2 regions of the Azospira sp. APE16 genome follow, and region 2 is predicted to be linked to the other one. Evidence: predicted binding sites of a transcription regulator. Region 2 holds the regulator's gene; the other holds the start of a gene.
The links. The regulator FNR, encoded in region 2, switches genes on or off when oxygen is low (the NO sensors DNR and NnrR bind a similar motif). The targets are predictions, from matches to a motif close to TTGANCTAGNTCAA.
Positions count from the first base shown of each region.

Region 1: the regulator FNR is predicted to act here: its motif matches at 5,422-5,435, upstream of ACLSSQ_RS04115 (thiamine pyrophosphate-dependent enzyme).

Region 1 covers NZ_CP179682.1:810,700-826,121, forward strand. The annotation lists gene ACLSSQ_RS04085 (exonuclease domain-containing protein) at 1-1,158, opposite strand, end outside; gene ACLSSQ_RS04090 (phosphoheptose isomerase) at 1,325-1,918, shown strand; gene ACLSSQ_RS04095 (BON domain-containing protein) at 1,915-2,574, shown strand; gene ACLSSQ_RS04100 (YqaE/Pmp3 family membrane protein) at 2,578-2,772, shown strand; gene ACLSSQ_RS04105 (DUF411 domain-containing protein) at 2,862-3,302, opposite strand; gene ACLSSQ_RS04110 (methyl-accepting chemotaxis protein) at 3,422-5,239, opposite strand; gene ACLSSQ_RS04115 (thiamine pyrophosphate-dependent enzyme) at 5,507-7,372, shown strand; gene ACLSSQ_RS04120 (indolepyruvate oxidoreductase subunit beta) at 7,382-7,999, shown strand; gene folD (bifunctional methylenetetrahydrofolate dehydrogenase/methenyltetrahydrofolate cyclohydrolase FolD) at 8,122-8,976, shown strand; gene purE (5-(carboxyamino)imidazole ribonucleotide mutase) at 8,973-9,473, shown strand; gene ACLSSQ_RS04135 (5-(carboxyamino)imidazole ribonucleotide synthase) at 9,497-10,651, shown strand; gene ACLSSQ_RS04140 (L-threonylcarbamoyladenylate synthase) at 10,671-11,681, shown strand; gene ACLSSQ_RS04145 (methyl-accepting chemotaxis protein) at 11,814-13,448, shown strand; tRNA gene ACLSSQ_RS04150 (tRNA-Ala) at 13,504-13,579, shown strand; gene ACLSSQ_RS04155 (NAD-dependent epimerase) at 13,775-14,782, shown strand; gene ACLSSQ_RS04160 (nucleotide sugar dehydrogenase) at 14,798-15,422, shown strand, end outside.
Region 2 covers NZ_CP179682.1:2,910,489-2,925,910, reverse strand. The annotation lists gene ACLSSQ_RS13955 (NnrS family protein) at 1-1,178, shown strand, start outside; gene ACLSSQ_RS13950 (SirB2 family protein) at 1,198-1,584, shown strand; gene ACLSSQ_RS13945 (hemerythrin domain-containing protein) at 1,595-2,173, shown strand; gene fnr (fumarate/nitrate reduction transcriptional regulator Fnr) at 2,270-3,016, opposite strand; gene hemN (oxygen-independent coproporphyrinogen III oxidase) at 3,168-4,565, shown strand; gene ACLSSQ_RS13930 (sulfite exporter TauE/SafE family protein) at 4,695-5,381, shown strand; gene ACLSSQ_RS13925 (universal stress protein) at 5,401-5,829, shown strand; gene ACLSSQ_RS13920 (heavy metal translocating P-type ATPase) at 6,013-8,448, shown strand; gene ACLSSQ_RS13915 (heavy-metal-associated domain-containing protein) at 8,602-8,808, shown strand; gene ACLSSQ_RS13910 (ferrous iron transport protein A) at 8,886-9,137, opposite strand; gene feoB (ferrous iron transport protein B) at 9,134-11,134, opposite strand; gene ACLSSQ_RS13900 (4Fe-4S binding protein) at 11,483-12,910, opposite strand; gene ACLSSQ_RS13895 (FTR1 family iron permease) at 12,886-13,743, opposite strand; gene ACLSSQ_RS13890 (cupredoxin domain-containing protein) at 13,754-14,101, opposite strand; gene ACLSSQ_RS13885 (carbohydrate porin) at 14,111-15,422, opposite strand, start outside.

The sequences.
Region 1 (15,422 bases), 1.7 Mb from region 2:
CTCCTTGCCGCAGCAGGCGCCCTTGCAGTTGTGCATCTGGTGGCCGAAACAGGGCTTGCCCGGGCGCTGCTTCTCCAGGCCCAGGAGGACGTGGCACAGGTGGTGGGCGTCGCCGATCTTCTTCAGGCTGTTGCGGGCTTCCTTGGCCGAGTTGAAGAGGCCGTAGAGGTCCGGGCTGCGGCCGAAGTCCAGTTCGTCGGCCAGCACCAGACGGGGACGGAAGTCGCCGGGCGCCTCCTGCACCAGCTGCCAGGCGCACAGCTCGCCGCCCTTCTTCTGGTGCCGGTTGAGGCTGGGGCGGTGGGCCTGCAGCAGCTTGGCCTCCAGCAGCATGGCGCCCAGTTCGCCGGCGGTCTCCCGCCATTCCACCCGGTATACCTGGGCGGCCATGGCCGTATCCCGGGCGTCCTTCTGGTCGCCGGAGAAGTGGGAGAAGACCCGCTGCCGCAGGTTGCTGCTCTTGCCGATGTAGAGGGGCTCGCCGTCCGCCTCCTGGCCGTACAGCAGATAGACGCCGGGCAGTTCCGGCAGGTCGTCCAGGGCTTCCGGCGGCAGGTGGGGTGGCAGCTTGGGGCGCTGGGTCAGGGTCTCCACGGCGGCCCAGATGGGTTCGGGGGCGTACTTGCCGTGCAGGCGGTCCCAGAACTGGTGGATCAGGCGGGCGTCGGAGAGGGCCCGGTGCCGGTGCTCGTCGTAGAGGCCGTGGCGTTCCACCAGGGCGTCCAGGCTGTGGCGGTGGTGCTGGGGCTCCAGCTTGCGCGACAGTTTGACGGTGCACAGCACGGTGGCGTGGAACTTGAGGCCCAGGCGGCGGAACTCGTTTTTGAGGAAGCCGTAGTCGAAGCGGGCGTTGTGGGCCACGAAAAGGCGTCCCTTGAGGCGCCCCAGCACCTCTTCGGCCAGGTCGGCGAAGGGCGGCGCGTCGGCCACCATCTCGTCGCTGATGTTGGTCAGGCCCTGGATGAAGGGCGGGATGGGGATACCCGGATTGACCAGGCTGCTCCACTGGGTCACGCCCGTGGCCGAGACCTCGACGATGCCGATTTCGGTGATGCGATCCCGTACCGGGTTGGCGCCGGTGGTCTCCAGGTCCACGAACACCAAAGGTTCGCGGAAAGGGGCTGGGGCGGGGGGAGAGACGAAGGGCTGGTCGGCCATGCAGGGCACCGGGGCTGAGCGGGGGGTGAAGTCTAGCCCTCTCGCCCGGGGGCGACAATACGTGCCGCCGCTGCGCCACCACCCGTTACAAGCCGTTACCCCGGGGCGGCGAAGGCCCCATGTTAGAATGGCCCTCACTTTTCCAACGCAACTGCCTCAAACCACTATGGATTTGATTTCCCGCATCAGCCAGCAATTCCAGGACAGCGCCCAGACCAAGCTGGACGCCGTCGAACTGCTGGCCGCCCCCATCGCCGAAGCGGTGGAAACCATGGTCAATTGCCTGGTGAACGACGGCAAGATCCTGGCCTGCGGCAACGGCGGTTCCGCCGCCGACGCCCAGCACTTCGCGGCCGAGCTGGTGGGGCGTTTCGAGGCCGAGCGCCAGGAACTGGCGGCCATCGCCCTGACCACGGACAGCTCCATTCTTACCGCCATCGCCAACGATTACGCCTACAACGTCATCTTCGCCAAGCAGGTGCGGGCCCTGGGCCGCTCCGGCGACGTGCTGCTGGCCATCTCCACCTCCGGCAATTCGGGCAACGTCATGGAAGCCATCCAGGCTGCCCACGATGCCGACATGCGGGTGGTGGCCCTGACCGGCAAGGGCGGCGGCAAGATCGGCGAAATGCTGCGGGAGGGCGATGTGCACCTGTGCGTGCCGGCCGACCGTACCGCCCGCATTCAGGAAGTCCATCTCCTGTCCATCCACTGCATCTGCGACGGCATCGACTGTCTCTTGCTGGGAGTTGAAGAATGATGAAGTCCCTGAAATCCCGTATCGCCCTGCCCCTGCTGCTGGCGGCCCTGGTGCCGACCCTGCAGGGTTGTTTCCCCGTGGTTGCCGGCGGCGTCACCGCCGGCGTGCTGATGGCCACCGACCGCCGTTCTTCCGGTACCTATGTGGAAGACGAGGGCATCGAGGTGAAGGCTGCCAGCCGTCTCTCCGACCAGCTGAAGGACAAGCTCCACGTCAATGTCACCAGCTACAATCGCAAGGTGCTGCTGACGGGCGAAGCGGTCAGCGAGGAGGCCAAGGCCCAGGCCGAGCAGATCGTCGCCGCCGTGCCCAATGTGGCCGGCGTCACCAACGACCTGCAGGTGGCGGGCATCAGTTCCCTGTCCGCCCGCAGCAACGATGCCTACATCACTTCCAAGGTGAAGGCCCGCTTCATCGACGCCCAGCGCTTCTCCGCCAACCACGTCAAGGTGGTGACGGAAGCCAGCGTGGTGTACCTGCTGGGCATGGTCACCGAGCGCGAGGCCAAGGCCGCCATCGAGGTGGCGCGCACCACTGCCGGCGTGCGCAAGGTGGTGAATGTGCTGGAGATCATCAGCGATGCCCAGGCCAAGGATCTGGACCTGCGCCAGCAGCAGGATCCCAAGCAGAGCACCTCACCCCGCGCCGGCGGCTGAGCCATGTCCTACATCCTGGCCCTGTTCCTGCCCTTCCTGGCGGTCATGCTGAAGGGCCGCGTCATGGTGGGCATCGTTCTCCTGGTGTTGCAGGTGACCCTGATCGGCTGGCTGCCGGCCACCATCGTCGCCTTCTTCATCATCCACCAGGAGAACACGAAGCAGGCCATCCGCGATGCCATGGGGCGGCCGGACTAGCGCCTGGCGGAGCATCGCCATTGAAAAAAGGGGCCATCGGCCCCTTTTTTGTTTGCTGCCTTTTGCCGCTATTTCCCGGCGGGCTCGTCTCAGTGCCGGGCGAAGACCCGGGTCTGGCCGTCGTTGCTCACCAGCAGGGTGTCGTAGGGTTGGGGACGGGCCGTTTCCATGCCCGGGGCTCCCTGGGGCATGCCCGGCACCGCCAGGCCCACGGCCTTGGGCTTTTCCTTGAGCAGGCGCTGGACGTCGGCGGCGGGCACATGGCCCTCGATGACGTAGTTGCCGATGCGGGCGGTGTGGCAGGAACCCAGGCTGTCCGGCATGCCCAGCTGCTTGCGGGCGGCGGGTACGTCGTCCACGTTGTGGCTGCGCACGGAGAACCCGGCGGCCTGCATGTGTTCCACCCACTGGCCGCAACAGCCGCAGTAGGGGCTCTTGTAAACATCCACCGCGGGCAGGGGCTGGGCGGCGTGGGCCAGTTGGGCGCCCAGGGCCAGCAGGGCGGCGGCGAGGAGGGGAGTCTTGGTCATGGCTTTCCTTCGGCAGGTCGGTGGCACATTGTCGCCGGACTAAGTTCGCCCGGCTTTGTCCTGGATCAGGATTGGGGAATTGGGCACCCCGGGCGCGAACCCGGGGCGGCTCCGGCTTCTCACATGGCAAGCAGGGCGTCGGCCGGCACCCCGACCCGCACGTTGCCCCAGTGGCGGCCGCCGACGTAGATGGGCATGGCGATGTCGCACAGCACTTCGCCGGTATCCCGCTGGTAGGTCTGCAGCAGCATGGGTTCCGTGTTGGCGGCGGAGCGCAGTTCCGAGGGGCGCTCGAACTTGCGGCAGACCCGGTTGCCCACCAGGTCGGTCTCGTAATCGCCGGTGAGGGGCTTGGAGTACTTCAGGTTATGGGCCGAGAGGTAACTGTCGCTGGTCATGCCCACGGCGAAGGCGCAGCCCGGGATGTCCTTGAGACAGCTTTCCAGCAGGCCCTGGCAGGTCTGGGCATAGGTGTCGCCCCAGCTGACCTTGTATTTCTGCGGGTTGGTGTCGGGAATGGGCTGGTAGCTGCGGTCGAAGATGTTGATGCCCCGCTTGGCCATGGCTTCCAGTTCGGCCTGCAGGTCGTCGCGGAAGCGGCGGGTGCGGTCCACCGCCTGGTCGAAGGCGCCGGCGCCGATCTTGAAGCGGGACACCAGCTCCTGCACTGCTTCTGTGGCCTGGGCCAGCTCCAGGGTGCGTTGTTCCGATTCCTCCATGTGCTGGGCGACGCTGCCGGAGAGGCGGTGGATGCCGTCCACATTCTCATGCACCTGCTCGTTGGTGGCGGACAGTTCCTCCATGGCGGCGGCGATCTGCAGCAGCTTTTCGCTGGTGCCTTCGAAATCCCCCACCATGCGCTGGAACTGCTCGGCGGAGCGGCTCACCACCTCCCGGGTCTGCAGCACGTCGGCGTTGATCTCGTCGTTTTCGCTACGGGTGTTTTCCACCAGGGTGATGACACCGTTGATGTTGCCGGCGATTTCGGCGGTGGCCTTGTTCACCCGCTCCGCCAGCTTGCGCACCTCGTCGGCCACCACGGCGAAGCCGCGGCCCGCCTCGCCGGCCCGGGCCGCCTCGATGGCGGCGTTCAAGGCCAGCAGATTGGTCTGGTCGGCCACGTCCCGGATCAGGGCGGCGATCTGCTTGACGCTCTCGGAGCGGTGGGAAAGGTCGTCCACCGTCTGGTTGAAACGGGTCACCTTGTCGCTGACGGCGTTGATCTTGCCGGCGATGTCCTGCATCTCGCCCAGGGATTGCCGGGCGATGTCCAGGTTGCCGTGGGTCGAGTCGGAAATGGCGTGGGTGCTGCCGGAAACGTCCTGGATGGCCCGGGTGCTTTCGCTGCTGGCGGTGAACACGGTCTCCGTCAGGCGTACCTGTTCCCGGGCGCTCTTTACCGTGTCCTCGACCCGGGCCTTCACCAGCACCGCCTCCCGGGCGATGCTGACGGACATCTTGCGCACTTCGCCGATGATCTGCCGCATCTTTTCGGCAAAGCGGTTGTAACCGGCGGAAAGCTCCCGCAATTCGTCCTGGGTGATGAGGGGCAGGTCCCGGGAGAAATCCCCTTCGCCCCGGGCGATCTCGTTGAAGATGCCGGTGATGACCTTCACCGGCCGCACGATGAGGTGGCGCAGGTAGAGGATCTGGCCGATGTTCATGGCCAGGGCCAGCAGGGTCAGCCCGCCCATGATGTAGAGGCCGCTATCCAGGCTGGCGCCGATGCGGGCGAGCAGTTCGGGGCTGGCATTGCCGCTATGCAGCAATTGCTGGATGGTGTTTTGCTGGTAGAAATAGACGCCCAGATAACCCAGGTCTACGCAGAAAAGCAGCAGAAAACTGGACAGTTTCTTCGAAAGTGAATTGAAGAAGGTTTTTTCTATATTTTCGTACAACTGCCAGAACGCACTCTTTTGCTGCGGTGCATTATTCATTCCGGGTCTCCTGTGCCAACTATTTCACGTTTTTCGCGGTGGGACCAATGGTAATACGCAAATCCGGTTGCCGAAACTAGGGGGGTTACCGGGTAATGCGATGCATTTTCAAAGCGACTGCAATGCATGCCTTTTTCATGGCCAGAAGTCATTGTTTTCAGGCATCTATCCCCTCCGTGTCGTTGACTTGTGTCAAGACGCCACCGTATGGAGCCTGTTAACATCCCCCGCTTTATCAACACCTGAAACAAAGCAGGGGGAGACAACATGGCCGCTATTGCGCCCGTGCCGGCCCAGAGCCGGTTGCTCATGTCCGGCAACGAAGCCGTTGCCCGCGCCGTCTGGGAGGCCGGCGTCAAGGTTGCCGCGGCCTATCCGGGCACGCCGGCGACGGAAATGCTGGAAGTCATTTCGACCTATCCGGACCTCTACGCAGAGTGGTCGGTGAATGAAAAAGTTTCCCTGGAAGTGGCGGTGGGCGCGGCCTACGCCGGTTCCCGCTCCTTCTGCTGCATGAAGCACGTGGGCATGAACGTGGCCTCCGACGCCCTCATGACCCTGACCCTGACCGGCGTCGCCGGCGGCCTGGTGATCGCCGTGGCCGACGACGTGGGCCTCTCCTCCTCCCAGAACGAGCAGGATTCCCGCTACTGGGGCCGCTTCGCCCACCTGCCGGTGCTGGAGCCCGCCGATTCCCAGGAAGCCTACGAGATGACCAAGCTCGGCTACGAGCTGTCCGAGCGCTTCCAGGTGCCGGTGATCCTGCGCCTCACCACCCGCATCTGCCACGTCAAGGCCCTGGTCACCGTGGGCGAACGTCAGGAGCATGTGGGTGCCGGTTTCAAGAAGGAGCCGGCCCGCTGGGTGATGACCCCCTCCGGCGCCGCCCGCCGCCTGCCCCTGATGTTCGAGCGGGAAGCCGCTCTCAAGGCCGAGGCCGAGGTTTCTCCCTTGAACGTGATCGAGGCCGGCAGCGACCGCCGCCTCGGCTTCATCACCTCTGGCCCCGCCTACATGCACGTCAAGGAAGCCTTCCCCGAGGCACCGGTGCTCAAGCTCGGCTTCTCCTGCCCGGCACCCATCGACAAGTGCCGCGAACTGGCGGCCCTGTGCGACGAAGTGGTGGTGGTGGAAGAGGTGGAGCCCCTGCTGGAAACCGAGCTGAAGGCCCAGGGCATCGCCCTGCACGGCAAGGACATCCTGCCCCGCATCGGCGAGCTGGCGCCGCCTGTGCTCAAGGCCGCCATCGCCAAGCTGCGCGGCGAACCGGTGCCGGCCGTCACCGCGGTGGCGCCGATGCAGGTGTTCCCGCGGCCGCCCACCATGTGCGTGGCCTGCCCCCACCTGGGCGTCTATTACACCCTGTCCCAGGTGCGCAACATCACCATCGCCGGCGACATCGGCTGCTATACCCTGGGGGCCGGCCACCCCTGGAACGCCCTGGATACGTGCATTTCCATGGGGGCATCCATGGGAGTGGCGCTGGGCCTGGACAAGGGCCGGGGCGAGTCGGACAAGGACAAGCGGATTCTGGCAGTGATCGGCGATTCCACCTTCCTGCACATGGGTATGCAGGGCCTGCTGGATATCGTCTACAACCAGGGCAACGTCACCGTGCTGCTGCTGGACAACCGGGCCGTGGGCATGACCGGCGGCCAGAACAACCCGGGCAACGGCCTGGACATTCACGGCAACGAAGCGCCGCGGGTGGATTTCGTCAAGCTGGTGCAGGCCCTGGGCGTGAAGCCGGAGCGGGTGCACAAGGTGAACCCCTACGAGCTGCCGGTGCTGTTCAAGGCCATCCGCGAGGAGGTCAAGGTAGCCGAGCCTTCCGTCATCATCACCGACCAGCCCTGCGTGCTGACCGAGGCCTACCACAAGCTCAAGCCCTTCACGGTGATGGACGACAAGTGCACCGGCTGCGGCAACTGCGTCGAAGTGGGCTGCCCGGCGATCCACGTCACCCGGCGGGAAAAGGCCATCAAGCCCAACGGCCGGGAAGTGGACCTCAACTTCGTGCGCATCGAGACTGCTGCCTGTACCGGCTGCGGCCTCTGCGTCCAGCCCTGCGCCCCCGATGCCATCGTCCATGCGGAGACGGTGGTGCCCATCAACATCCTCAAGAAGCACTGAGAGCGCGCCATGAGCATTGCAACGACCAATATTCTTGTTGTCGGCATCGGCGGCCAGGGGGTCATGACGGCCACGGAAATCCTGGCCGAGGCAGCCATCGCCCTGGGCCACGACGTGAAGAAGACCGAAGTGGCCGGCATGGCCCAGCGCGGCGGCGTGGTCTCTTCCCATCTGCGTTTCGGCCCCAAGGTACTGTCGCCCCAGATCACCCCGGGCACCGCCCATGTGCTGCTGGGTTTCGAGGCGGCCGAGGCCATGCGCTGGCGCCACATGCTGGTACCCGAGGGTATCGCCCTGATGAACACCGCCCAGCTGACCCCGCCGGTGGTGGACCTGGGGCTCTACGACTACCCCGCGGATCCTGTCGGTTCCATGAAGGATTCCGGCTGCCGCGTGGTGGCCTTCGACGCCATGGCCATCGCCAAGGATCTGGGGGACATCCGCCTTGGCAACACGGTGATGCTGGGGGCGGTGGCCGACCATCTGCCCTTCTCCGCCGACATCCTGCTTAACTGCATCCTGCAGCGCTTCGCCCGCAAGGGCGAGAAGGTGGTGGAGCAGAACCGCAAGGCCTTTGCCGCCGGTCGGGCCGCGGTGGCCGCCACCGCCGAAGCGGCTCTGGCCTGAGCCTCGGGCAGGCCGCGATCCGGGGGAGGGTCCATTCTCCCCGGGGTTCTGATAAAATTGCGGCAATTCAAAGGGAAAGGCATTCGCCTTTCCCCTTTTCTTTTTTGTTGGCAGAGAAATCCATGACGGCACAAATTCTCGACGGCAACGCGCTGGCCCAGGAGCTGCGCGAAAGCTTCCAGTCCCGCGTCGCAGCCCTGACGGCCAAGGGCCACCGCCCCGGCCTGGTGGTCATTCTGGTGGGCGAAGACCCCGCTTCCCAGGTGTACGTGCGCAACAAGGTCAATGCCTGCGAGAAGGTGGGCCTGTATTCCGAGAAGATCACCTACGACAAGGATGTGAATCCCCAGGTGGTGCTGGACAAGATTGCCGAACTGAACGCCGATCCCAAGGTGCACGGCATCCTGGTGCAACTGCCCCTGCCCAAGCACTTCGACGAAGAAGCCGTGCTCGAGGCCATTTCCGCCGAGAAGGATGTGGACGGCTTCCACGCCGAGAACGTGGGCGCCCTGGCCCAGGGCAATCCCCGCTTCATTCCCTGCACTCCCTACGGCGTCATGAAGATGTTCGAAAAGGGCGGCGTGGACCTGACCGGCAAGGAAGCCGTGGTGGTGGGCCGCTCCAACATCGTCGGCAAGCCCATGGGCCTGCTGCTGACCAATGCGGGCGCCACCGTCACCATCTGCCATTCCAAGACCAAGGATTTGCTGTTCCACACCTCCCGCGCCGACATCGTGGTGGCCGCCGTGGGCCGTCCGCGCATGATCACCGGCGACATGATCAAGCCCGGCGCCGTGGTCATCGACGTGGGCATCAACCGTCTGCCTGACGGCAAGCTGTGCGGCGACGTGGATTTCGATTCCTGTAAGGAAGTGGCTTCCCTCATCACTCCGGTGCCCGGCGGCGTCGGCCCCATGACCATCACCATGCTCCTGGCCAACACCATCGAGGCCGCCGAGCGAAAGGCAGCGCAATGAACCAGCCCAAGCACCCCGTGATCGGCATCGTCATGGGTTCCGATTCCGACTGGCCCGTGATGCAGGCGGCCGCCGTCATGCTCAAGGAATTCGGCGTGCCCTTCGAGGCCCGCGTCGTTTCCGCCCACCGCACGCCGGACCTGCTCTTCGACTACGCCGCCGTGGCTGCCGAGCGGGGCCTCAAGGCCATCATCGCCGGTGCCGGCGGTGCCGCCCACCTGCCGGGCATGCTGGCCTCCAAGACCATCGTGCCGGTGCTGGGCGTGCCCGTGCCCTCCAAGCACCTTTCCGGCCAGGATTCCCTCTATTCCATCGTGCAGATGCCCAAGGGCATTCCCGTCGCCACCTTCGCCATCGGCGAAGCCGGTGCCGCCAACGCCGCCCTCTTCGCCGTGGCCCAGCTGGCCACCCATGATGCGGAGCTGGCCGAGAAGCTGGCCAATTTCCGTCAGGCCCAGAGCGAGAAGGTTCTGGCCATGAAGCTGCCGGAAGTGTGAGCGGAGACCGGGAAACCATGGCCATGATCCTGCCTCCCGCCACCCTGGGCATGCTCGGCGGCGGCCAACTCGGCCGCTTCTTCGTTTCTGCCGCCCACGAAATGGGCTACAAGGTCTGGGTCCTGGACCCGGACCCCCACAGTCCCGCCGGCCAGATCGCCGAGCGCCATCTGGCGGCCGCCTACGACGACTATGCCGCCCTGGACGAATTGGCCCAGGGCTGTGCCGCCATCACCACCGAATTCGAGAACGTTCCTGCCGACACCCTGGACTACCTGGCCAAGTTCCTGCCGGTGCGTCCCGCTGCGGCGGCTGTTTCCGTCTGCCAGAACCGCATCGTCGAGAAGACCTTCCTCCAGGATAACGGCCTGCCCCACGGCCCCTTCGCCGCCATCCGCAGCGAGGCCGACCTGGAGGCGGCCAGTGCCGGCCTGTTCCCGGGCATCCTCAAGGTGGCCCGCTTCGGCTACGACGGCAAGGGTCAGGCCGTGGTGAACAGCCGGGAGGAGGCCCTGGCCGCCTTCCGCGGCTTCAAGGGCGAGGCTTGCGTGCTGGAGCAGAAGCTGCCCCTGGATTACGAAGTCTCCGTGGTCCTGGCCCGGGATGAAAACGGCAAGGTGGCCTGCTTCCCCGTGGGCGAGAACCAGCACCGCAAGGGCATCCTGGATGTCTCCATCGTCCCTGCCCGGGCCTCCGCCTGCACCGCCGACAGCGCCCAGGAAATCGCCGAGCGCATCGCCGAGAAGCTGGGCTACATCGGCACTCTGGGGGTGGAGTTCTTCATCTCCCGCGGCCGGCTGGTGGTCAATGAAATGGCGCCCCGGCCCCACAACAGCGGCCACTACACCCTGGATGCCTGCGTCACCGACCAGTTCGAACAGCAGGTGCGGGCTCTCTGCGGCCTGCCCCTGGGTGAAGCCCGGGCCCACAGCGCCGCCGTCATGGTGAATATCCTGGGCGACATCTGGTACGGAGAGAAGGATGGGGTCGAGCATTACCGGGAGCCGGACTGGTCCAAGCTTTATGCGGTACCCAATCTGAAGCTGCACCTCTACGGCAAGCACCACGCCCGCCCGGGCCGCAAGATGGGCCACTTCACCGTCATCGGCGAAGACCCGGTGCAGGTGCAGCAGGCCGCGATGGCGGCCCGCGCCGCCATCGGCATCCGGGACGAGTAAAAGGGGCGCCGGAATCCTGATGCAAGCCGCCGCCATTTCCGCCTGCCCGCCCAGCCCGGCCGACATCGATCGGGCGGTGCAACTGCTCCAGGCCGGCGAGCTGGTGGGCATTCCCACCGAGACGGTGTACGGTCTGGGGGCGGATGCCTCCAATGCGGAGGCGGTGGCCAAGATCTTCGCCGCCAAGGGGCGTCCGGCGGATCATCCCCTCATCGTCCATCTGCCCGGACACGACTGGATCGAACGCTGGGCCGCAGATATTCCCGATGCCGTCTGGGAACTGGCCGAGTCCTTCTGGCCCGGTCCTCTGACCCTGATTCTCAAGAAGCAGCCCTGGGTGCCCGATGCCGTGACCGGCGGCCAGGACACGGTGGGGCTGCGGGTGCCCGGCCATCCGGTGGCCCTGGCGCTGCTGCGGGCCTTTGCCCAGGCCGGCGGCAGCGGTGGTGTGGCTGCCCCTTCGGCCAACCGTTTCGGCCGTATCAGCCCCACCGCCGCCCAGCATGTGGCTGACGAGCTGGGCGAGCGGGTGCCCTTTATCCTGGACGGCGGAGCCTGCCCGGTGGGGATCGAATCCACCATCATCGATTTTTCTTCCGGTGTCCCCCGGCTGCTGCGGCCCGGCCACATCACCCCGGAGCAGATCGAGACCGTCATCGGTGTCCGGCCGGAAAAGCCCCTGGGCACCGTGCCCCGGGCTTCCGGCACCCTGGAGGCCCATTACGCCCCCCGCACCCGGCTCAAAGTGGTGGCCCGGGAGCGTCTTCTCGATTTTCTCAACGTGGTGCGCCACCGCGGCGGCTTCTGCGGCGTCATCTGCCACAGTCAGCCGCCCCATGCGGGCATGCCCCATGTGTGGAAGATGCTGCCGGCCGATCCGGCGGGCTACGCCCACGGCTTCTATGGGGCCCTGCGGGAGCTGGATGGCGCCGGTGCCGACACCATCGTGGTCGAGGCGTTGCCGGAAGGCCCAGCCTGGGCGGCGGTTGCCGACCGTCTGCGGCGGGCCGCCTTCGGTTCGGGCGAGTGATTCCTGGGGGCCGGCACTTGTTGGCCCCTTTTGCTTTTTCTGCCACCATGAAAAAAAGGCGCCGGAGCGCCGATGGTGGTTCAACGGTTCGTGTTGCGGCCCCCGCAGAGGGGCTTCTAGTCAGGGGGTCGAATGTTTAATTTCGAACGGATCAAGGTGCGTACGCGCCTGATGATTTTCTTCGCCGGAGTGGTGCTTGGCCTGCTCGCGGTCGGGATATTTTCCCTTTACGTCCTGCGGGACAACCTGATGGAAGACCGCCGCCTCAAGACCCGCAATGTGGTGGAGTCGGCGCTGGGGGTGGTGGACTATTTCCACAAGCAGCAGCAGGCCGGCAAGCTGAGCGAGGAAGAGGCCAAGCGCCAGGCCATGGATTCCCTGCGCAACGTCCGCTACGACGGCAAGGAATACTTCTGGGTACAGGACCGCAACCTGGTCATGCTCATGCATCCCATCAAGCCGGATATGGAAGGCAAGTCCCAGGCCGCCCTGAAGGACCCTAACGGCAAGCTGTTCTTCCAGGAAATGGAAAACGTGGTCAAGGCCAGCGGCAAGGGCTTTGTGGACTATCTGTGGCCAAAACCGGGGTTCGACCAGCCGGCGCCGAAAATATCCTACGTGGCCGAATTTCCGGCCTGGGGCTGGGTGGTTGGGTCGGGCATCTACGTCGATGACGTCAATGCCGTATTCCGCCAGCAGGCCCTGCTGTTCAGCATCATGGTGGTCATTACCCTGGCCATCCTTTCCGTCATCTCCTGGCTGATCAACAGCAGCATCCTGCGCCAGCTGGGAGGTGAGCCGGCCTACGCGGTGGAAGTGGTCCGCCACATCGCCGAAGGCGATCTGGTACGGCCGGTGGAGTACAGTTCCCCCGACAGTCTTCTGGCTGCCATGCAGACCATGCAACAGAAGCTGGCCAACATTTTCGGCGACATCAACGGCATGGCTTCCCGCCTCTCTTCCGGCGCCGAGCATGTGTCGGTGGCGGCCCGGGAAACCAGCGTCGCGGCCCATAACCAGGCTCAGTCCACCTCGGCCTCGGCCGCCTCCATCGAGCAGATGACGGTGAGCATCAGCGAAGTTTCCGAAATCGCCACCCAGACCGAAGCAAACTCCTCCCAGACTGCCGCCCTGGCGGAGGAGGGGGCCGGTCTGGTGAAGAACGCGGCCCAGGAAATCGAGCTCATTTCCCGCACCGTGGCCACTTCGTCGGAGCAGATCCAGTTGCTGCAGCAGCGCTCCCAGGAGATCGGCGGCATCGCCAATGTGATCAAGGAAATTGCCGACCAGACCAACCTGCTGGCGCTGAACGCCGCCATCGAGGCAGCCCGGGCCGGCGAACAGGGCCGGGGTTTCGCCGTCGTCGCCGATGAGGTGCGCAAGCTGGCAGAGCGGACCGCCAAGGCCACCACGGAAATTGCCCAGATGATCGACTCCATCCAGGAGGAGACCCAGACCGCCGTGCAGGCCATGGCGACGGCCGCTCCCCAGGTGGACAAGGGGCTGGAACTGGCGACCCAGGCCACCGCCATGCTCGACGAAATCCATCGTCAGGCCCTGGATTCCCTCGGCAAGGTGCGGGATGTGGCCCTGGCCACCACCGAGCAGGCCACTACCGCCACCGACATTGCCAAACACGTGGAGCACATTGCCTCCATGGCCGAGGAAACCAACGCCACCATGCAGAACAATGCCGCCGAGGCCGAGCAACTCGAAGGTTTGGCCGACCAGTTGCGCCAGACCGTCAGCTATTTCCGGGTGTCGTGAAGACGTTGTCTTTTTGACAGCTAATACCTTGTTGCTATAATTCTTTCCTCTTCGTGGGGGGGTAGCTCAGTTGGGAGAGCGTCGCGTTCGCAATGCGAAGGTCGGGAGTTCGATCCTCCTCCTCTCCACCACCATTTCTCCAGCCGTCTTTCACTCCATCTGCTAGGGTGATTGTCTCGGCCTGCGCAACTCCGGGTTGGGCTTGAGAGTGCGTAGGTGCCACTTTTGTTTGTCACATTTTTGTTTGTCACATTTCCTGTGCATGCGGAATGCGTCGTCCGGAAGGCGGGGATGCTGGGAAAACTACTGAATATAAAAGGCGTGAAATGAGGGTGTTGGTTACTGGTGCAGCAGGCTTTATTGGTTCCTCGCTAGTCATGCGTTTGCTGGAGCGCGGGGACGAAGTGGTCGGTCTGGATAACCACAACGATTACTACGATCCCTCACTCAAGGAGGCTCGCCTTGCTCGGTTCCTTGACCACCCGCGCTATACCCATCTGCGTTTGGATTTGGCGGATCGGGATGGGATCAACCGATGTTTTGCCGATTACCGACCCCAGCGGGTGGTAAATCTGGCGGCGCAAGCAGGCGTACGCTACTCCATCGACAATCCGCTAGCCTATATCGATAGCAACATTGTCGGGTTTGCCAATATTCTGGAAGGGTGCCGCCACTCCAAGGTGGAGCACCTGGTCTATGCCAGTAGCTCAAGCGTGTACGGTGCCAACACTGCTCTGCCATTTTCTGTGCACCAATCGGTGGATCATCCGCTAAGTCTCTACGCTGCCAGCAAGAAGGCTAATGAGTTGATGGCCCACTCGTACAGCCATCTCTATGGACTGCCAACGACGGGCTTGCGCTTCTTTACCGTCTATGGACCCTGGGGTCGTCCAGATATGGCCCTTTTCAAGTTCACCCGGGCCATTCTTGCCGGGGAACCTGTGCAGCTATTCAACTATGGAAAGCATCGCCGGGACTTCACCTATATTGACGATATCGTCGAAGGGGTGATCCGGGTGCTCGACCAGCCGGCAGCGCCCAATCCTGAGTGGTCCGGCGCCCAGCCAGACCCCGGCTCCAGCACTGCCCCGTGGCGGGTTTACAACATTGGTAACAACTGCCCGGTTGAGCTTTGTGATTACATCGCTGCTCTGGAAAAATTCCTGGGTAAAAAAGCCGAAATCCAGTTGCTTCCGATGCAGGCCGGTGATGTTCCGGATACCTGTGCCTGCGTCGATGAACTGGTCAAAAATTTTCAGTACAAGCCACAGACCACTGTGGAACAGGGGATCGAGCGCTTTGTTGACTGGTACCTCGATTACTATAAAAACTGAGCCGGAGATTACGGGATGACCCGGGATTTGACTGTTGCAGTTGTCGGTCTTGGCTATGTGGGTTTGCCCCTGGCCGTCGAGTTTGGCAAGAAGTTCCGCACAATCGGCTACGACTTGTCCGAGAGCAAGATTGCTGCCTATCGGCAATGCGTCGATCCGACTGGCGAGGTGTCCCGGGAGAGTCTGCAGTCCGCCTCCTATCTTGAATTGACCACCGATCCCGCTCTCTTGAGGGAAGCTGATGTGGTCATCGTGGCTGTTCCCACGCCGGTGGATCAGGCTCATATCCCGGATTTCAGTCCCTTGATTGGCGCTTCCCGTTGTGTTGGTGACAATCTTAAGCGAGGGGCTGTGGTCGTCTATGAATCCACGGTCTATCCGGGGGCGACGGAGGAAGTCTGTATTCCGATCCTCGAGGAGCGTTCCGGCCTGAAATGGAAGGAAGGATTCCATGTGGGCTACTCACCCGAACGGGTGAATCCGGGAGACAAGGAGCGGACGATCACCCGCATCGTCAAGGTGGTGTCCGGAGATGATGCTCCCACCCTGCAATTGCTAGGTGACCTTTACGAATCCATCATCACGGCTGGCGTTTATCGAGTGGCCTCCATCAAAGTGGCCGAAGCCGCCAAAGTCATTG
Region 2 (15,422 bases):
TCGCCCTCGGCGCCCTGCAGAGCCTGCTGGCGGTGCTGTTCTGGGCGGTGGACCTGGGCGGCCGCTATGCCGGCCTCTATGGGGCTCCGGCCTGGGCCCTGCCCGGCATCTGGCTGCATGGGGCCCTGATGCTGTTCGGCTTGTTCCCGCCCTTCATCTTCGGTTTTCTCATGACGGCCCTGCCCAAGTGGGTGAGCGCCCCGGCCCTGACGCGGGGCCAGTACCTGCCGGCCTTCGCTCTGCTGGCCGGCGGCTGGCTGCTCTTCTGGGGCGGCCTGCTGGCGGCGCCCCTGGCCGTGTCCGGCCTGGTGGTGGCGTCCCTCGGCTGGCTGTGGGGCTTGGTCGCCCTGGCCCGGGCCGTGACCTGGCCCCAGCCCCGGGGCTTCGCACCGGACCGTTCCCACGCCTACGCGTTGCTGGCCGCCCTGGGGCTGGGCCTGGTCGCCCTCTGGGCCTATGCCTGGGGCCTGGCGGTCATGGCCGGCGACGGGGTGCGGGCCGGCATCGAGCTGGGGCTGTGGGGCTGCCTACTGCCGGTGTTCTTCATCGTCAGCCATCGCATGCTGCCCTTCTTCACTGCAGCGGTGCTGAAGAACTACACCATCTACCGGCCCATGCCCCTGCTGTGGCTGGTGCTGGCCTGTTTCCTCGGCCACGCCCTGCTGGCCCTGGTCGGCTGGCACGGAGCCCTGTGGCTGCCGGACGCCGTTGCCGCCGCTGTGGTCATTCATTTCTCCTGGAAGTGGCAGCTTCGGCGCAGCCTGGCGGTGCCCATGCTGGCCATGATCCATGGCGCCACCGTCTGGCTGGGCCTGGGGCTGGTGCTCTATGCCTGCCAGGGACTGGCCCTGGCGCTGGGCGGCAGCTTCGGCGGCCTGGCGCCCCTGCACGCCATCAGTATCGGCTATTTCGTTTCCATGCTGCTGGGCATGGTCACCCGGGTCACCCTGGGGCATTCGGGCCGGCCCATCAACGCCGGGGATCAGACCACCTGGCCCCTGTTCTGGCTGTTCCAGAGCGTGCCCCTGCTGCGCATCGCCGGCGAGTTCCTGCCCCTGTCCGGCCCCTTCAACCTGCAGTGGCTGGCCAGCCTGGCCTGGCTGCTGGTGTTCGCCCTGTGGGTGCGGCGCCACGGCGCCATGTACCTGCGGCCCCGGCCCGACGGCCAGCCCGGCTGACGGATCGCGGAGCCATCCCATGTACCTGGCCCTCAAGCATCTGCACATCACCTGCGTCGTCCTCTCCGGCCTCGGATTCCTCCTGCGCGGATTCTGGATGCTGCAGGAGTCGCCTCGACTGCAGGGGCGCCTGCCGCGGGTGGCGCCCCATGTGGTGGATACCCTGCTGCTCGGCAGCGCCCTGGCCCTGGCCTTTCTCTCCGGCCAGTATCCCTTCGTCCAGGGCTGGCTGACGGCCAAGGTGCTGGCCCTGCTGGCCTACATCGGCTGCGGCAGCGTGGCCCTCAAGCGGGGGCGCAGCAAGGCGGTGCGGGGCATCTTTTTCGTCATGGCCCTGTCGTGTTTCGCCTATATCGTTTCCGTTGCCCTGACGCGTCATCCCGCCGGCTTCTTCGCCGGTCTGTGAAAGGAATTGCATGAGCCACAGCCTGTTGGGCGCCGCCGCCCCCAGTTTCGACGAACCCCTGGAAATGCTGGATGCCTGCCACGGTCGCATCCAGGCCCAGATCGAGACCCTGCGTCGCCTGGTGCAGCACCTGCCCCGGCACGGCGCTGACCAGGCTGCCCGGGAGGCGGCCCAGGGCGTGCTGCGCTATTTCTCCGTGGCCGCTCCCCATCACCATGCGGACGAGGAGGATGACCTCTTTCCCGCCCTGCGGGCGAGCCAGGCGGTGGCCCGGGAAGCGGCGGTGGCGGCCCAGGTGGAGGCCCTCATCGAGCGCATCCTGGCCGATCACCGGCGCATGGACCGGGCGCGGGATGAGGTGCTGGCCCGCCTGCAGGCCATCGTCGCGGCCCAGCCGGGGGAATGCAGCGAGGCCCTGCCGGCGGCCATGGTGGAAGGGCTGGCCGAGCTTTATCTGGGACACATCGATCTGGAAACCCGGGAGCTGCTGCCCCTGGGGCGGCGCCTGCTGTCCCCCGAGCAGGCGGCCGCCGTCGGCCGCAGCATGGCGGCGCGGCGGGGGGCGGTGTTTCCGGAAGGGGAGCAGTAGGACTGCCGGCACTCCTGGACTAAGCCCGGGCAATAATCCGGGCAATAAAAAAAGCGGCTCCGCGGAGCCGCTTTTTTGTTTGACGCTTGTCCGGGATCAGGCCGACTGGTGGGTCATCAGCTTTTTCAGGCCCGGGATGTCCAGGATGCGGATGTGCTTCTGCTGCACGGCGATCAGACCTTCTTCCTGGAAGCGGGAGAAGGCGCGGGAAACGGTTTCCAGCTTGAGGCCCAGGTAGCTGCCGATTTCTTCCCGGGTCATGCGCAGGTAGAACTCGGCGTGGGAATAGCCGCGGGCGGTGAAGCGCTGGGAGAGATTGAGGAGGAAGGCGGCCAGCCGTTCTTCTGCCCGCATGGTGCCGAGCAGCATCATGACCCCATGGTCGCGCACGATCTCCCGGCTCATCACCTTGTGGAAGTGGTGCTGCAGGGCCACGATCTCCCGGGACAGGCCTTCCAGGCGGGGGAAGGGGATGATGCAGACTTCACTGTCTTCCAGGGCCACCGCGTTACAGGAATGGTGTTCGGTGCTGATGCCGTCCAGGCCCAGCAGCTCGCCGGCCATCTGGAAGCCGGTGACCTGGTCGCGGCCGTCTTCCAGCAGCACGTCGGTCTTGAAGAAACCGGCGCGGATGGCGTAGATGGATTCGAAGGCCTCCCCGGCCCGGTACAGGTGGTCACCGCGCTTGATCTTGCGGCGGGTGCTGACCAGTTCGTCCAGCTTGGACATCTCGGTCTCGTTGAGACCGTAGGGAAGACACAGTTCTTGCAGGTTACAGTTCGAGCAGGCGGTCTTGATGACCGACAGGGTAATTTCTTGGGCGCTGGTCTTCTTCAACGGCATGCTGTTCCTCGCTGGGCCAAGGGCGTTCGGATGGTGGTAACCTGCGCCGGAAGGCCCTTTGGAAGCCTTTGATCCAGGTCAACGTGCCCCAGTTCCTGCACCACGATAATAAGCCGCACCTAATGTGTGGTTCTGCAACGACTGTTTTTCAATGACATTTACCGCCAACAACCTGGTTTTCGATCCCCAGATCATCCGCCGCTTCGACGTCAATGGACCGCGCTACACGTCCTATCCGACGGCTGACCGTTTTGTCGAAGCCTTCGATGCCGAGGCCCTGAAGCTGTGGTTGGGCAAACGCAACATCGGCGGTATCAGCCGACCGCTGTCATTATACTTCCACATCCCCTTCTGTAACACCATCTGCTACTACTGCGCCTGTAACAAGATCATCACCAAGGATCACGGCCGCAGCGCCAAGTACATCAAGTACCTGGGCAAGGAGATGGCCCTGCAGGCCGAGTACCTGCTGGACGGGGATCGGGAAGTCTCCCAGCTGCACTGGGGCGGCGGCACGCCCACCTTCCTCTCCCATGAGGAAATGCACCAGCTGATGGACCTCACCCACCGCCATTTCAAGCTGGTGGATGGGGCCGAGATTTCCATCGAAGTGGATCCGCGCAAGGTGGACCGGCCCACCGTGGCCCTGCTCGGCGAGCTGGGCTTCAACCGCATGAGCCTGGGCGTCCAGGATTTCGACGAGCGGGTGCAGCAGGCCATCAATCGCATCCAGACCGAGGAAGAAACCTTCACGGTGATGGACCAGGCGCGCAAGAGCGGCTTCAAGTCCATCAGCGTGGACCTCATCTACGGCCTGCCCCACCAGACGGTGATGGGCTTCAACCGCACCCTGGAGCGGGTCCTGGCTATGGACCCGGAGCGTCTCTCCATCTACAACTATGCCCACCTGCCGGGCCTCTTCAAGCCCCAGCGGCGCATCAACGAGAGCGACCTGCCCAACGCCGACACGCGCCTGCAGCTGCTCTCCCTGGCCATCAAGAAGCTGACCGATGCCGGCTACGTCTTCATCGGCATGGACCACTTCGCCAAGCCGGACGACGAGCTGGCCGTGGCCCAGCGCCAGGGCCGGCTGCACCGCAATTTCCAGGGCTACTCCACCCATGCGGACTGCGACATGCTGTCCTTCGGCATTTCCTCCATCGCCAAGGTGGGGCCCACCTACAGCCAGAACTACCGCACCCTGGACGAGTACTACGACCGCCTGGACGCCGGCGTGCTGCCGGTGCTGCGGGGCATCGAGCTGACCGCCGACGACCTGCTGCGCCGTTCCATCATCCAGGCCCTGATGTGCCATTTCGAAATCTCCACCGAGTCCATCGAAATCGCCCACCTGATCGACTTCAAGAAGTACTTCGCCGCCGAACTGGAGGACCTGAAGGAACTGGAGCGGGGCGGGCTGGTGAAGGTGGACGACAAATGGATCACCGTGCTGCCCCCGGGACGTCTCCTGGTGCGGGCCATCTCCATGGTGTTCGACAAATATCTGCGCGCCGATCGGCAGCGCACCCGTTACAGCAAGGTCATCTGACCGGGCTACGGGATACCGCGTTTAACTTGAGGCAAGCCTCAGGGGGGAAAAGCCGGGCGCTGGGGGAAACCCCAGTGCCCGGTATAATTTTGGCCATGGCCTTTTTCACTTTCCGCACGGCGCTCCCACGTGGCTGACTCCTTCCTGCCCACCCTGCTTTCCGTCCTCCTCGTCGGCTTTCTCGGCGGCACCCACTGCATCGGCATGTGCGGCGGCATCGTCGGCGCCCTGTCCCTGGGGCAGGTCGGAGGCAGCCGCTGGTCCCTGCATCTGGCCTACAACCTGGGGCGTATCGCCAGCTATGGCCTGGCCGGCCTCCTGGCGGGGGCCGTCGGCGCGGCCGGCGCCCACCTGGGAGAGCAATGGTCCCTGCGCCTGGTGCTCTACGTGCTGGCCAACCTGATGCTGGTAGCCCTGGGCCTCTATCTGCTCGGTGCCACCCAGGCCCTGGCGTGGACCGAGCGGGCAGGCCAGGGCCTGTGGCGCCGTCTGCAGCCCTTTTCCAAACGTTTTCTGCCCGCCCGCAGCCCGACCCAGGCCTTTCCCCTGGGCTTGCTGTGGGGCTGGCTGCCCTGCGGTCTGGTATACAGTGTGCTGACCACCGCCCTGGTGAGCGGCAGCGCCGCCCGGGGCGGCGCGGTAATGCTGGCCTTCGGCTTGGGCACCCTGCCCAATCTGCTGCTGGCCGGCCTCCTGGCGGCGCGGCTGAAGGATTTCGTGCGGCGCCCCTGGGTGCGCGGCATCGCCGGGCTGAGCGTGCTCGGCTTCGGCCTGTGGGGCCTGCTGGGTGCCTGGCGCCTGGCCCATAACATCTAGAAATGCTGAGGAGCAGACGATGCTGAATTTCCTGCTGGCGGTCGATGGTTCCGCTTGTTCCCTGCGGGCCGTGGATCACCTGATTTCCCGCCTCTCCTGGTACCGGGAAGTGCCGACGGTGCACCTGCTCTACGTGCATCCGCCCATTCCCGACGGCCGGGTGCAGCGCCACCTGGGCCACGAAACCCTGGAGCGCTACTACCGGGAGGACAGCGTGGAACGCCTGGAGGCGGCCGAGGCCAAGCTCAAGGCCGCCGGGGTGGCCTACCAGCGGCACATCCACGTGGGCCAGCCGGGGGCCGTCATCGCCCATCAGGCCGCTGAACTGGGGGCCGACCTGGTGCTGCTCGGCAGCCACGGCTGGAGCGCCATCGCCGGGGCCGTCATGGGCTCGGTGGCCACCCGGGTGGTGCATGAAACCACGGTGCCCGTCCTGCTGGTGAAATAGGCGGCAGGCCGTCTGCCAGCGCAGCCGGCCTGATCCCCGGCATGAGCGGGCGGGGAGGAGGGCTGCGTCCATCCCCGCGCAACGAAGAAACCCCTGGCCGTGCCGGCGGTCTGTAACCATGGGGTTTGAGCCCCTCTGTTACTGGCGGCTAAGGGCGCCTGCGCCCATAATTAGCCATTGCTAATGTTTCTTGCCGAGTTGCCCGTGTCCCAGTCCCCTGCCGCTCCTTCATCCTCCCGCCTCGACCTGCCCATTGCCGGCATGACCTGCGCCGCCTGTTCGGCCCGCATCGAGAAAGTGCTCAACCGCCTGCCTGGCGTGGAGGCCAGCGTCAATCTGGCGGCGGAGCGGGCCAGCGTCGCCTTGAGCGGCGGGGAAACCACGCCCCAGCGGGTGGTGGAAGCCATCGAGAAGGCCGGCTTTTCCGTGCCGCCGGCCACGGTGGAACTGGAACTCACGGGCATGACCTGCGCCGCCTGCGCGGCCCGCATCGAGAAGGTGCTGAACCGCCTGCCCGGCGTCGAAGGGGCGGTGAACCTGGCCGCCGAGCGGGCCCGCATCCGCTACGTGCCGGGTCTGGTGGAGACGGCCCGGCTGATCAGCGCCGTGGAAAAGGCCGGCTTCGGCGCCCGGGTCGCCAGCGACACCACCCGGGAAGAGGAAAAGGCCCGCAAGGCCGCCCATTATGCTGCCGAGAAGCGGCGCTTCTTCATCTCTGCCCTGCTCACCCTGCCCCTGGTGGCCCAGATGGTCACCATGTTCGGCCCGGCGCCGGAACATGGCCACAGCGATCTGCTGCCCCGCTGGCTGCAACTGCTGCTGGCCACCCCGGTGCAGTTCTGGATCGGCTGGCGCTTCTACGACGGCGCCTACAAAGCCCTGCGCGGCGGTGGCGCCAACATGGACGTGCTGGTGGCCCTGGGCACCACCATGGCCTACGTCTTTTCCCTGGTGGTGACCCTGGCCGGCCTGGAGCACCAGCACGTCTATTTCGAGGCTTCCGCCGCCGTCATCACCCTGGTGCTGCTGGGCAAGCTGCTGGAGGCCCGGGCCAAGGCCAAGACCACTGCCGCCCTGGAAGCACTGGTGCGCCTGCAGCCCAAGACCGCCCGGGTCGAACGCAATGGTGAACTGGTGGAGCTGGACGTGGCCCTGCTCATTCCCGGCGACGTCTTCATCGTCCGCCCCGGCGAAGCGGTGCCGGTGGATGGGGAGGTGATCGAGGGCGCTTCCAGCGTCAATGAAGCCATGCTCACCGGCGAGTCCATGCCTGTGGGCAAGCAGGCGGGCGACGGTGTCTTCGCCGCCACCAGCAACGGCCAGGGTATGCTGCGCTGCCGTGCCACCGGGGTCGGCGAACACACCCTGCTGGCCGGCATCATCCGCCTGGTGGCCGAGGCCCAGGGCTCCAAGGCCCCGGTGCAGCGGCTGGCCGACAAAATCTCTGCCATTTTCGTGCCGGTGGTCTGCGCCATCGCCCTGGTCACCTTCGGCCTGTGGTGGTGGCTGGGGGGTGATTTCACCACCGCCCTGGTCAATGCGGTGGCGGTGCTGGTCATCGCCTGCCCCTGCGCCCTGGGCCTGGCCACGCCCACCGCCATCATGGTGGGCACCGGCCGGGGCGCCGCCGCCGGCATCCTGGTGAAGAATGCGGAAGCCCTGGAGCGGGCGGAAAAACTGAAAGTGCTGGCGGTGGACAAGACCGGCACCCTGACCCGGGGCGAACCGGCGGTGACCGACATCGTCGCCCTGGGCGCCAGCGAAGACGAGGTGCTGGCCCTGGCGGCGGCCCTGGAGCAGGGCTCGGAACATCCCCTGGCCCGGGCCGTGCTGGCCGAACAGAAAGCCCGGGGCCTGGCGATGCAGGCGGTGAGCGGCTTTGCCGCCGTGGCCGGCCACGGGGTCGAAGGGGCGGTGTCCTCCCGGGCCCTGCTGCTGGGCAGCCCGTCCTGGGCGGCGGAGCGGGGTGCATCGGTGGAGAATGGCGTCCTTGCTGCCTTGCAGGGACAGGGCAAGACGGTGGTGGTGCTGGCCGAACAGCAGGCCGGTGGCAGCGTGGCCCTGGGCCTGATCGCCATCGCCGATCCCCTGCGGGAGAGTTCCAAGGCCGCGGTGGCGCGCTTGCAGGCCCTGGGTGTGGAAGTGGTGATGCTCACCGGCGACAACCGGGCCACGGCGGCGGCCATTGCCGCCCAGGCCGGTATCGCCCGTTTCGAGGCCGAAGTGCTGCCCGGCGACAAGGCGGCCGCAGTGCAAAAACTGAAACAGGGCGGCCGTCTGGTGGCCATGGCCGGCGACGGCATCAACGACGCCCCGGCCCTGGCGGCAGCCGACGTCAGCTTCGCCATGGGCGCCGGTTCCGACGCCGCGGTGGAGGCCGCCGACCTGACCCTGGTGAAAAGCGACCTCATGGGTGTGGCCCACGCCATTGCGCTTTCCCGGGCCACCCTGTCGAAGATCCGGCAGAACCTTTTCTTCGCCTTCATCTACAACGTGCTGGGCATTCCCCTGGCCGCCTTCGGCCTGCTCAACCCGGTGGTGGCCGGCGCCGCCATGGCCTTGAGTTCGGTCTCGGTGGTGAGCAATTCCCTGCTGCTGCGGCGCTGGTTGCCGAAATAAGGGCGTTAGCCACAGAGGACACAGAGTTCACCGAGGGTTCTTTGTCGTTGCTGATGTGGGTTCTGCGTCGACCACCGGCCTGGAAGGCGCCGATGGTTTTAAACTCTGTGTTCTCTGTGCCCTCTGTGGCCAAGTTTTTTAAGTGAGGATTCCATGGCAACAACAACCATCCCCGTCGGCGGCATGAGCTGCCAGAAATGTGTGGCCTCCCTTACCGGCGTGCTGTCCAAGCTGCCCGGGGTGGAAAAGGCCGAAGTGGTGCTGGAGCCGGGCCAGGCCACCGTCACCTTTGATCCGGCCCAGGTGGGCGAGGCCCGCCTGCGGGAAGCGGTGGAGGACGCGGGCTTCGACGCCCTGTAAGTCTCCCGCTCCCGGCATGAAAAAGCCGCCTGCCCGTTGCCGGGCGGCGGCTTTTGTTTTGTGGGGCGGCCGAGCGCTCAGGCCGGCGTCGCCTCCACCCAGATGCGATGGGCGATCTCGTGTTCCAGGGCCAGTTCCACCTGTTCGCAAAGGACCACGGTGAGGGGCTGCTGGCGCAGCACCTGGATGGCGTGGGGCGGCACCAGGCCGTAGGCGTGGAGCTGTTCGGCCAGCACTGCGGGGATGTCCGCATCGAAGTGGGCCAGGTTGGCCCGGGTGCCTTCGGGGATACCGGTGAGGCGCAGGGCTTCGTGGGTGGCGGGGCTCATGCGAACAGTCTCAGCAGGTGGTTGAGGATGCCGCCGATGAGGAAGGCGGTGGGAATGATCAGGGCCAGCAGCACCACGGCCACCTTCAGGCCCTGTTCCTTGACGATCATCATGACGCTGGCGATGCAGGGCACGAACAGGGTGATGGTGACCATGCCGACCACGGCCTGGATGGCCGAGAGGTGCTCGGTCATGGCGAACAGGCCGGTGGCGCCGAAGTCCCGCCGCAGGAAGCCCATGACGAAGGCGGCGCTGGCCTCCTTGGGCAGGCCCAGCCAGCCGGAGACCAGGGGCTCGCCGGCCTCGATGATGGCCGGCAGGGCGCCGATCTTGTCCAGGGCGAACATGAGGAAGGTGCCGATGAGGAAGAGGGGAATCACCTCCACCAGATACCACTTCAGGCGGCCGCCGGTCTTCTTCAGCACATTGCCCAGCACCGGCCAGCGCAGGGGCGGCAGCTCGGTCATGAGGGGAATGCGCTTGCCCGGGATGAGGCGGGAGGCGAGCCAGCCGGAACTGAGCAGCACCACCAGGATGCACACGGCCCAGGTCAGCAGGGCGCCGAAGGAAACGCCGCCGAGGAGACCCAGCACCACGCCCAGCTGGGCCGAACAGGGGATGGCCAGGGCCAGCAGGAAGGTGGTGATGAGACGCTCCCGCGGCGTGGCCAGGATGCGGGTGGTGAGGGTGGCCATGGTGACGCAGCCCAGGCCCAGCACCATGGGCAGCACGGCCTTGCCGTTGAGGCCGATGGCGGCGAAGGTGCGGTTGGCGATGACCGTCAGGCGCGGCAGGTAGCCCGAATCCTCGAGGATGCCGAAGGCGAAGAAGAAGGTGGTGACGATGGGCAGGATGAGGGCCAGGGCGTAGGTCATGCCCATGGTCCACAGGCCGTACTCGCCCACCAGCAGCTCGACGATCCAGGGGATGGAGACGTGGTTCTGCACCAGCTCGGTGAAGGCCGGATTGAGGACGCCGCCGAAGAAGTCCTCCTCGAACAGGCCCACCAGGGTACTGGCACCGAAGACGCCGACGAACTCATAGAGCAGGAACAGCACGCCCAGCAGGATGGGCCAGCCCCACACCGGATGCACCGCCAGCTGGCCGGCGGTGAGGGGTTTGCCGCTGGCCGGCTTCTTTCCTTCCCGGGCCACGGTGCGGGTGAGGGCCTCGGCGGCCCGGCCCCGTTCGCCGGAAAGGAGGGCGGCCAGGGGCTGGCCGGTGAATTCCCCTTCCAGGTTCAGGCGCAGGGCGGCGAGCAGGGCGGCGGTCTTGGGGAAGTGCTGGTCGAGCCAGGCTTCCAGTTCCGGGTCGTGGCCCAGGTAGAGGATGGCCAGGCCCCGGGCAGAGAGGTGGGCATGGGGGACGTCGCTGGCGAACTGGGCGGCGAGGCGGCCGATGGCGCTTTCCACGGCGTCGTCGTAGCAGAGCAGGGGCTCGGGCCGGGCCGCCTTGGCGAGGGCGGCCTCCAGGGCGCCGACGCCTTCGTTGCGGGTGGCGACGCCGCTGATGACGGGAATGCCCAGGGCTTCGGCCAGCAGCTTGTCATCGACGCCGATGCCCCGCTGTTCGGCCTCGTCAGCCATGTTCAGCATCAGCACCATGGGCACCCCCAGGTCCGCCAGCAGGGCGGTGAGCGTCAGGGTGCGGCGCAGGTTCTTGGCGTCGCCCACCTGTACCAGGCAGTTCAGGTTCTCCTGCAGCAGGGCCCGCAGGGTGGCCCGCTCGTCGTCGCTGCGGGAGGGCAGGGAGAGTACCCCCGGGGTGTCCAGCACCTGCTGTTCCTTGTGGATTTTCAGGGTGGCCCGGGAGACTTCCACCGTGGTGCCCGGATAGTTGGACACATTGACGTAGGTGCCGGTGAGGCGGTGGAAGAGGACGGACTTGCCGACGTTGGGGTGGCCTACCAGGGCCACCACCAGGCCGGCGGGGGCGGCGGCCGCTGCTTCGTTGTCGGCCAGGGGGGAAGGACGGGTGCTTTCTGCGGAGGTTTCCATCGGCTGCCTGGGGTGGGTGGCTGGGAGGCGGGGCTTCAGTGCTGGGGAGCGGGGTGCGCTGCGGCGGTCTGGGCAGGGCTGCGCTCCAGGGGCCCCAGGGTCAGCCCGAGAAGGAGTACCAGGGAGGCGGCAAGGACGGAACGCAGCATGGAAGACCCCGAAAGGTGGCCGCCGGAATGTGTGGAAGCGGAGCGGCAATGGCGCTAATGATAACTTATCTCATTTGAGTTTGACAGTTGAGATTGCAGGCGAGGCCGCCAGCACGAAATCCCAGCCGTCCGGGAGGAGGGCTGGGAACCAGTAAGGGCGCGCCTTTTCAGGCGGTCAGGGCGGCCGGGTCCGGGGCGCCTACCAGACGAAGAAGACCACGTACCAGACCGCGCCGATCAAGGCCGGGGCCAGGGTATAGATGGAGAAGGCCGCCGCGCGCCGGCTCCAGGCCGGGGTGGTCTGCAGCACCAGGCGCAGCCCCAGCCACAGGGCGAAGCCGATGCCCAGGGCGAGGATGGCGATGCGGGCATCCGGCACCCAGGGCAGGATCACCCGCTCGCCCTTGAGCTGGCTCAGGGTGAGCATGGAAAGACCGAGGAAGACGTTGGCGCCGGCCAGGGGCACCAGGCCCAGGGCCAGGCGCCGCCAGGGTAGCTGGGGGCTGGCGACGATGCGGCTGGCCAGGGCGACGACGCCGAGCAGGGCCAGGGCAATGGCGCAGCCGCCGCCCAGGATGTAGGCCAGGATGCACAGGCCGTCGAGCCAGGTGAAGACGTCGCCCACCTCCGGGTAGTGGGTGAGCAGCCACCAGGGGGCGTTGTCCTGCAGCAGGAGGAAGGAGTCGTGGTCGATGAGCCAGTTGGCGGCGGCGGTCTTCAGGGCCACGAACCAGGGGCTGACGGTCCACTGGAAGGCGGCGGTGGCGATGCCGAGGACGCCGAAGAGCAGGGTCATGGCCTCGCCGGTGTGGATCTGTTCCGCCTTGCTGGAGAGGATTTCCGCATCGGGGCGGCGGGGCGATAGCTGCACCGCTTCCCGGTGGCCGGCGCAGCGGCCGCAGGCATGGCAATCGGAGGCTCCGGTCATGCGCCGGATATCCACCAGAGGGGCGCAATTGACGGGCTGGGCCGGCGCCGCGGCCGTGTCCCAGGCGGCCCGGTCCACGCGGAAGTGTACCGGGGCGACCTTGGCCAGGAGGGAGAAGACGCCGGAGGCGGGGCACAGGTGGCGGCACCACACCCGCTTGCCCTTGCCGTAGAGCAGGCCCACCGCCACGGCGGCGACGGAAGAGCCGCCCAGCACCAGCAGGGCGGCCTTGGGGTATTCATAGACGCTCACCAGCTGGCCGAAGACGGTGGTGCACACGAAGGCGACGAAGGGCCAGCCGCCCCACTTGAGCCAGCGCGGGATGGGCAGGTTGAGGCCGCGCCAGCTGACCCATTCGGTGAGGGTGCCCTCGGGGCAGAAGACGCCGCACCAGAGGCGGCCCATGAACAGCATGGAGACCATGACGAAGGGCCACCAGATGCCCCAGAAGAGGAACTGGGCGAAGAGGGTGAGGTTGTCCAGGATGCTGGAGCCTTCCGGTGGCAGGGGCAGGAAGGCGGGGGTGATGACCAGGCCGAAATAGAAAACCACCACCGCCCACTGGATGGCGCGGATGGTGGCTCCATGTTTCTGCATGCCCCGGCCGCAGGCCTGCAGCAGGCCGGCGATGGGACCCCGCCGCTGCGTTGCGGCAGCGGCGGGCAGGGGACGCTTCAAGGTGCTGCTGTGGGCTGGCATGAATCGGCTCGCACGGATGATGGGTTGGGAGTGAAGGAGCGCAGCCGCAGGGCGACGTAGCCCCAGTACAGGGCATAGGCCAGCAGCAGCATGGCGGTGGGCTGGGCCCGGTAGCCGGCGAAGGTGGACAGCACCTGGCCGAGGCCGCTGCCGTCGTCGAGGACGGCGGAGGTGTCCCACACCAGGTCCATCAGGGTGGGCAGCCAGTCCATGCCGATCAGGCGATCCACGGCGGCGCCGAGGAGGGAGCCGGCCGTCACCAGCAGCACCACCTCGCTGACGCGGAAGACGGTGCGATAGGAGAAGAAGCGGGCGCCCCGGGCCACGGCCCAGGCGGTGAGGCCGGCGATGACAAAGCCCAGGGCGGCCATGCCGTAGAGGCCGAGCAGCTCGCTGCCCTGGCGCTCCGCCGCCATGCCGTAGAGGAAGACCACGGTCTCCATGCCCTCCCGGCCGATGGCCAGGGCCGCCACCAGGGCCACGCCGAGGCGGCCGCCGGTTTCCGCGGCGCGGCTGGCGCCGGCTTCCAGCTCCCGTTTCATGGAGGCGCCGTGGCGGCGCATCCACATCACCATCTGGGTCATCAGCACGCAGGCCAGCAGCAGCATGCCGATCTGGAACAGTTCCAGGGACTCGCCGTCGAGCCAGGTCTGGGCGCCGTAGGCGAGAAAGGCCAGGGCCAGGGCCAGCAGGGTGCCGCCGCCGACGCCGCTCCACAGGGTGCGGCGCAGGCGGGAGGCGTCCTCCTGGCGGGCGATCCAGGCCAGCAGCACGCCGACCACCAGCATTGCTTCCAGGCTTTCGCGCCAGACGACAATCAGGGCATTGAGCATGGTTGTCCTCTTACTTGGCGATCAGCAGGCATTCGGCGGTATCCGGATGGAACTCGCCGAAGATGCGGTAGGTGCCCGGTTGCAGCGGCTGCACCACGACGAAGGAACTGGCCCCGGGGGCCAGCACCTTCTCCATGCGGGGCTGGGTGCTCTCGAACTCCTCCGGGCCGGGGCCCTCGTTGCGGAAGATGATCTTGAACTTGGTCCCGGCCGGCACTTCCAGGCGGTTCGGGATGAGCTTTCCATCCTTGGCCACGATCTGGAAGGAAGGCAGCTCCGCCGCCGCGGCCGGCGCCGGCCCGACGAACAGGGCGGCGCACAGCAGCAGGGCGGGTACCACGAGGGAAGACAGGCGCATGGCGGCTCCTTAGAAGGTCAGCTGGGCACGCATGCCGAGCACCTTGATGGCCTTGGCCGTGGCGTCGCCGCCGGGCCGTCCCAGGTACTGCAGGTCGGGAGACAGCTCGAACTGCTTGTTGATGCGGTAGCGGTAATAGACTTCGGCCACGCGCTCGGCGCCGCTGGCGTTGAAGTTGTAGTCCGGAATGCCGTCGCCGTCCGCATCGACGAAGGACGATTCGCCGGAAAACTCCTTGCTGGTGCGCAGCAGGCCGAAGGCCAGGCCGAGGGAGTCGCCGCCCCGATCCCAGTAGGAACCGCCCAGTTCGGCGCCCAGGGTGAGGGCCTTGTCGAAACGCACGTTGCCGGAGATCTGCTGGCCGTAGCGGCCGAACACCGTGACCGCATCGCCGATGCGCTGGTCGGCGGAAACGCCCAGGCCGGAATGGGATTCCTGGATGCCGGCGAAGGACACTGCCTGACCGTTGCGCCAGTAGTAGGCCCGGTAGTTGCCGGTGAGGCCGCCGAAGAACTTGCGCTGGGTCTCCATCTGGGCGATGACCATGGGCGAGCTGAAGGAGCGGGTGTAGGTGGAGCCGTTGGCGCCGGCACCGAAGACGCCGAGGGAGAAGCGCCAGGTCTCGGGCTTCTGGGTCTCGTTGTAGTAGGAGACGCGGAAGCCGGGGGAGAAGCCGTTGGCGTCCACCCCGATGTCGCCGCCCGCATCCAGCAGCGGGTTATGCACGAAGACGGTGTTGAGGAACTGGCGGGTTTCGTCGTTGGCGGCCGCGTTCTGGTCGAAGAAGACGAAGGGGTCCATCTTGCCGAAGTTGATCTCCAGCTTTTCCCGGGAGCGGGGCTTGTAGCCGCCGAAGGGCAGGGGAATGGTGGCCTGGTACCAGGCCTGGCCCAACACGGCCACGGAGTCATCCGGATTGCCGCTTTGCACGCGGAAGGCGCTGGCGTTGGGCTTGGCGTAGGAACTCATGCCGTTGAGGCCCTGGCCCTGGCCGAGGCGGAACTGGGCAAAGATGTGACTCTCGGTATCGCCGATATTGGCCAGAGGCAGGGTGACGAAGACGTCGCCCCGGTAGTTGAGCTGGCTGTTGCCGTTGCTGTCGCCGCTGGGCACGCCGGACGGCCGCTGGGCCACGGTGGTGAGGCTGATGCCGGCGGTGATGCCGTCCAGGGATTCCACCGTGCGGGCGGCCTTGAGCATGTCGAGGGACTGGAATTCCACGGCCTTCAGGCGGGCGGTGATTTCCGGCTCGTACTGGCTGATGTCGTCGCTGTCCAGACCCTTGGTGATGCGGGCGTTCTGCTCTTCCAGGGTCTTGATG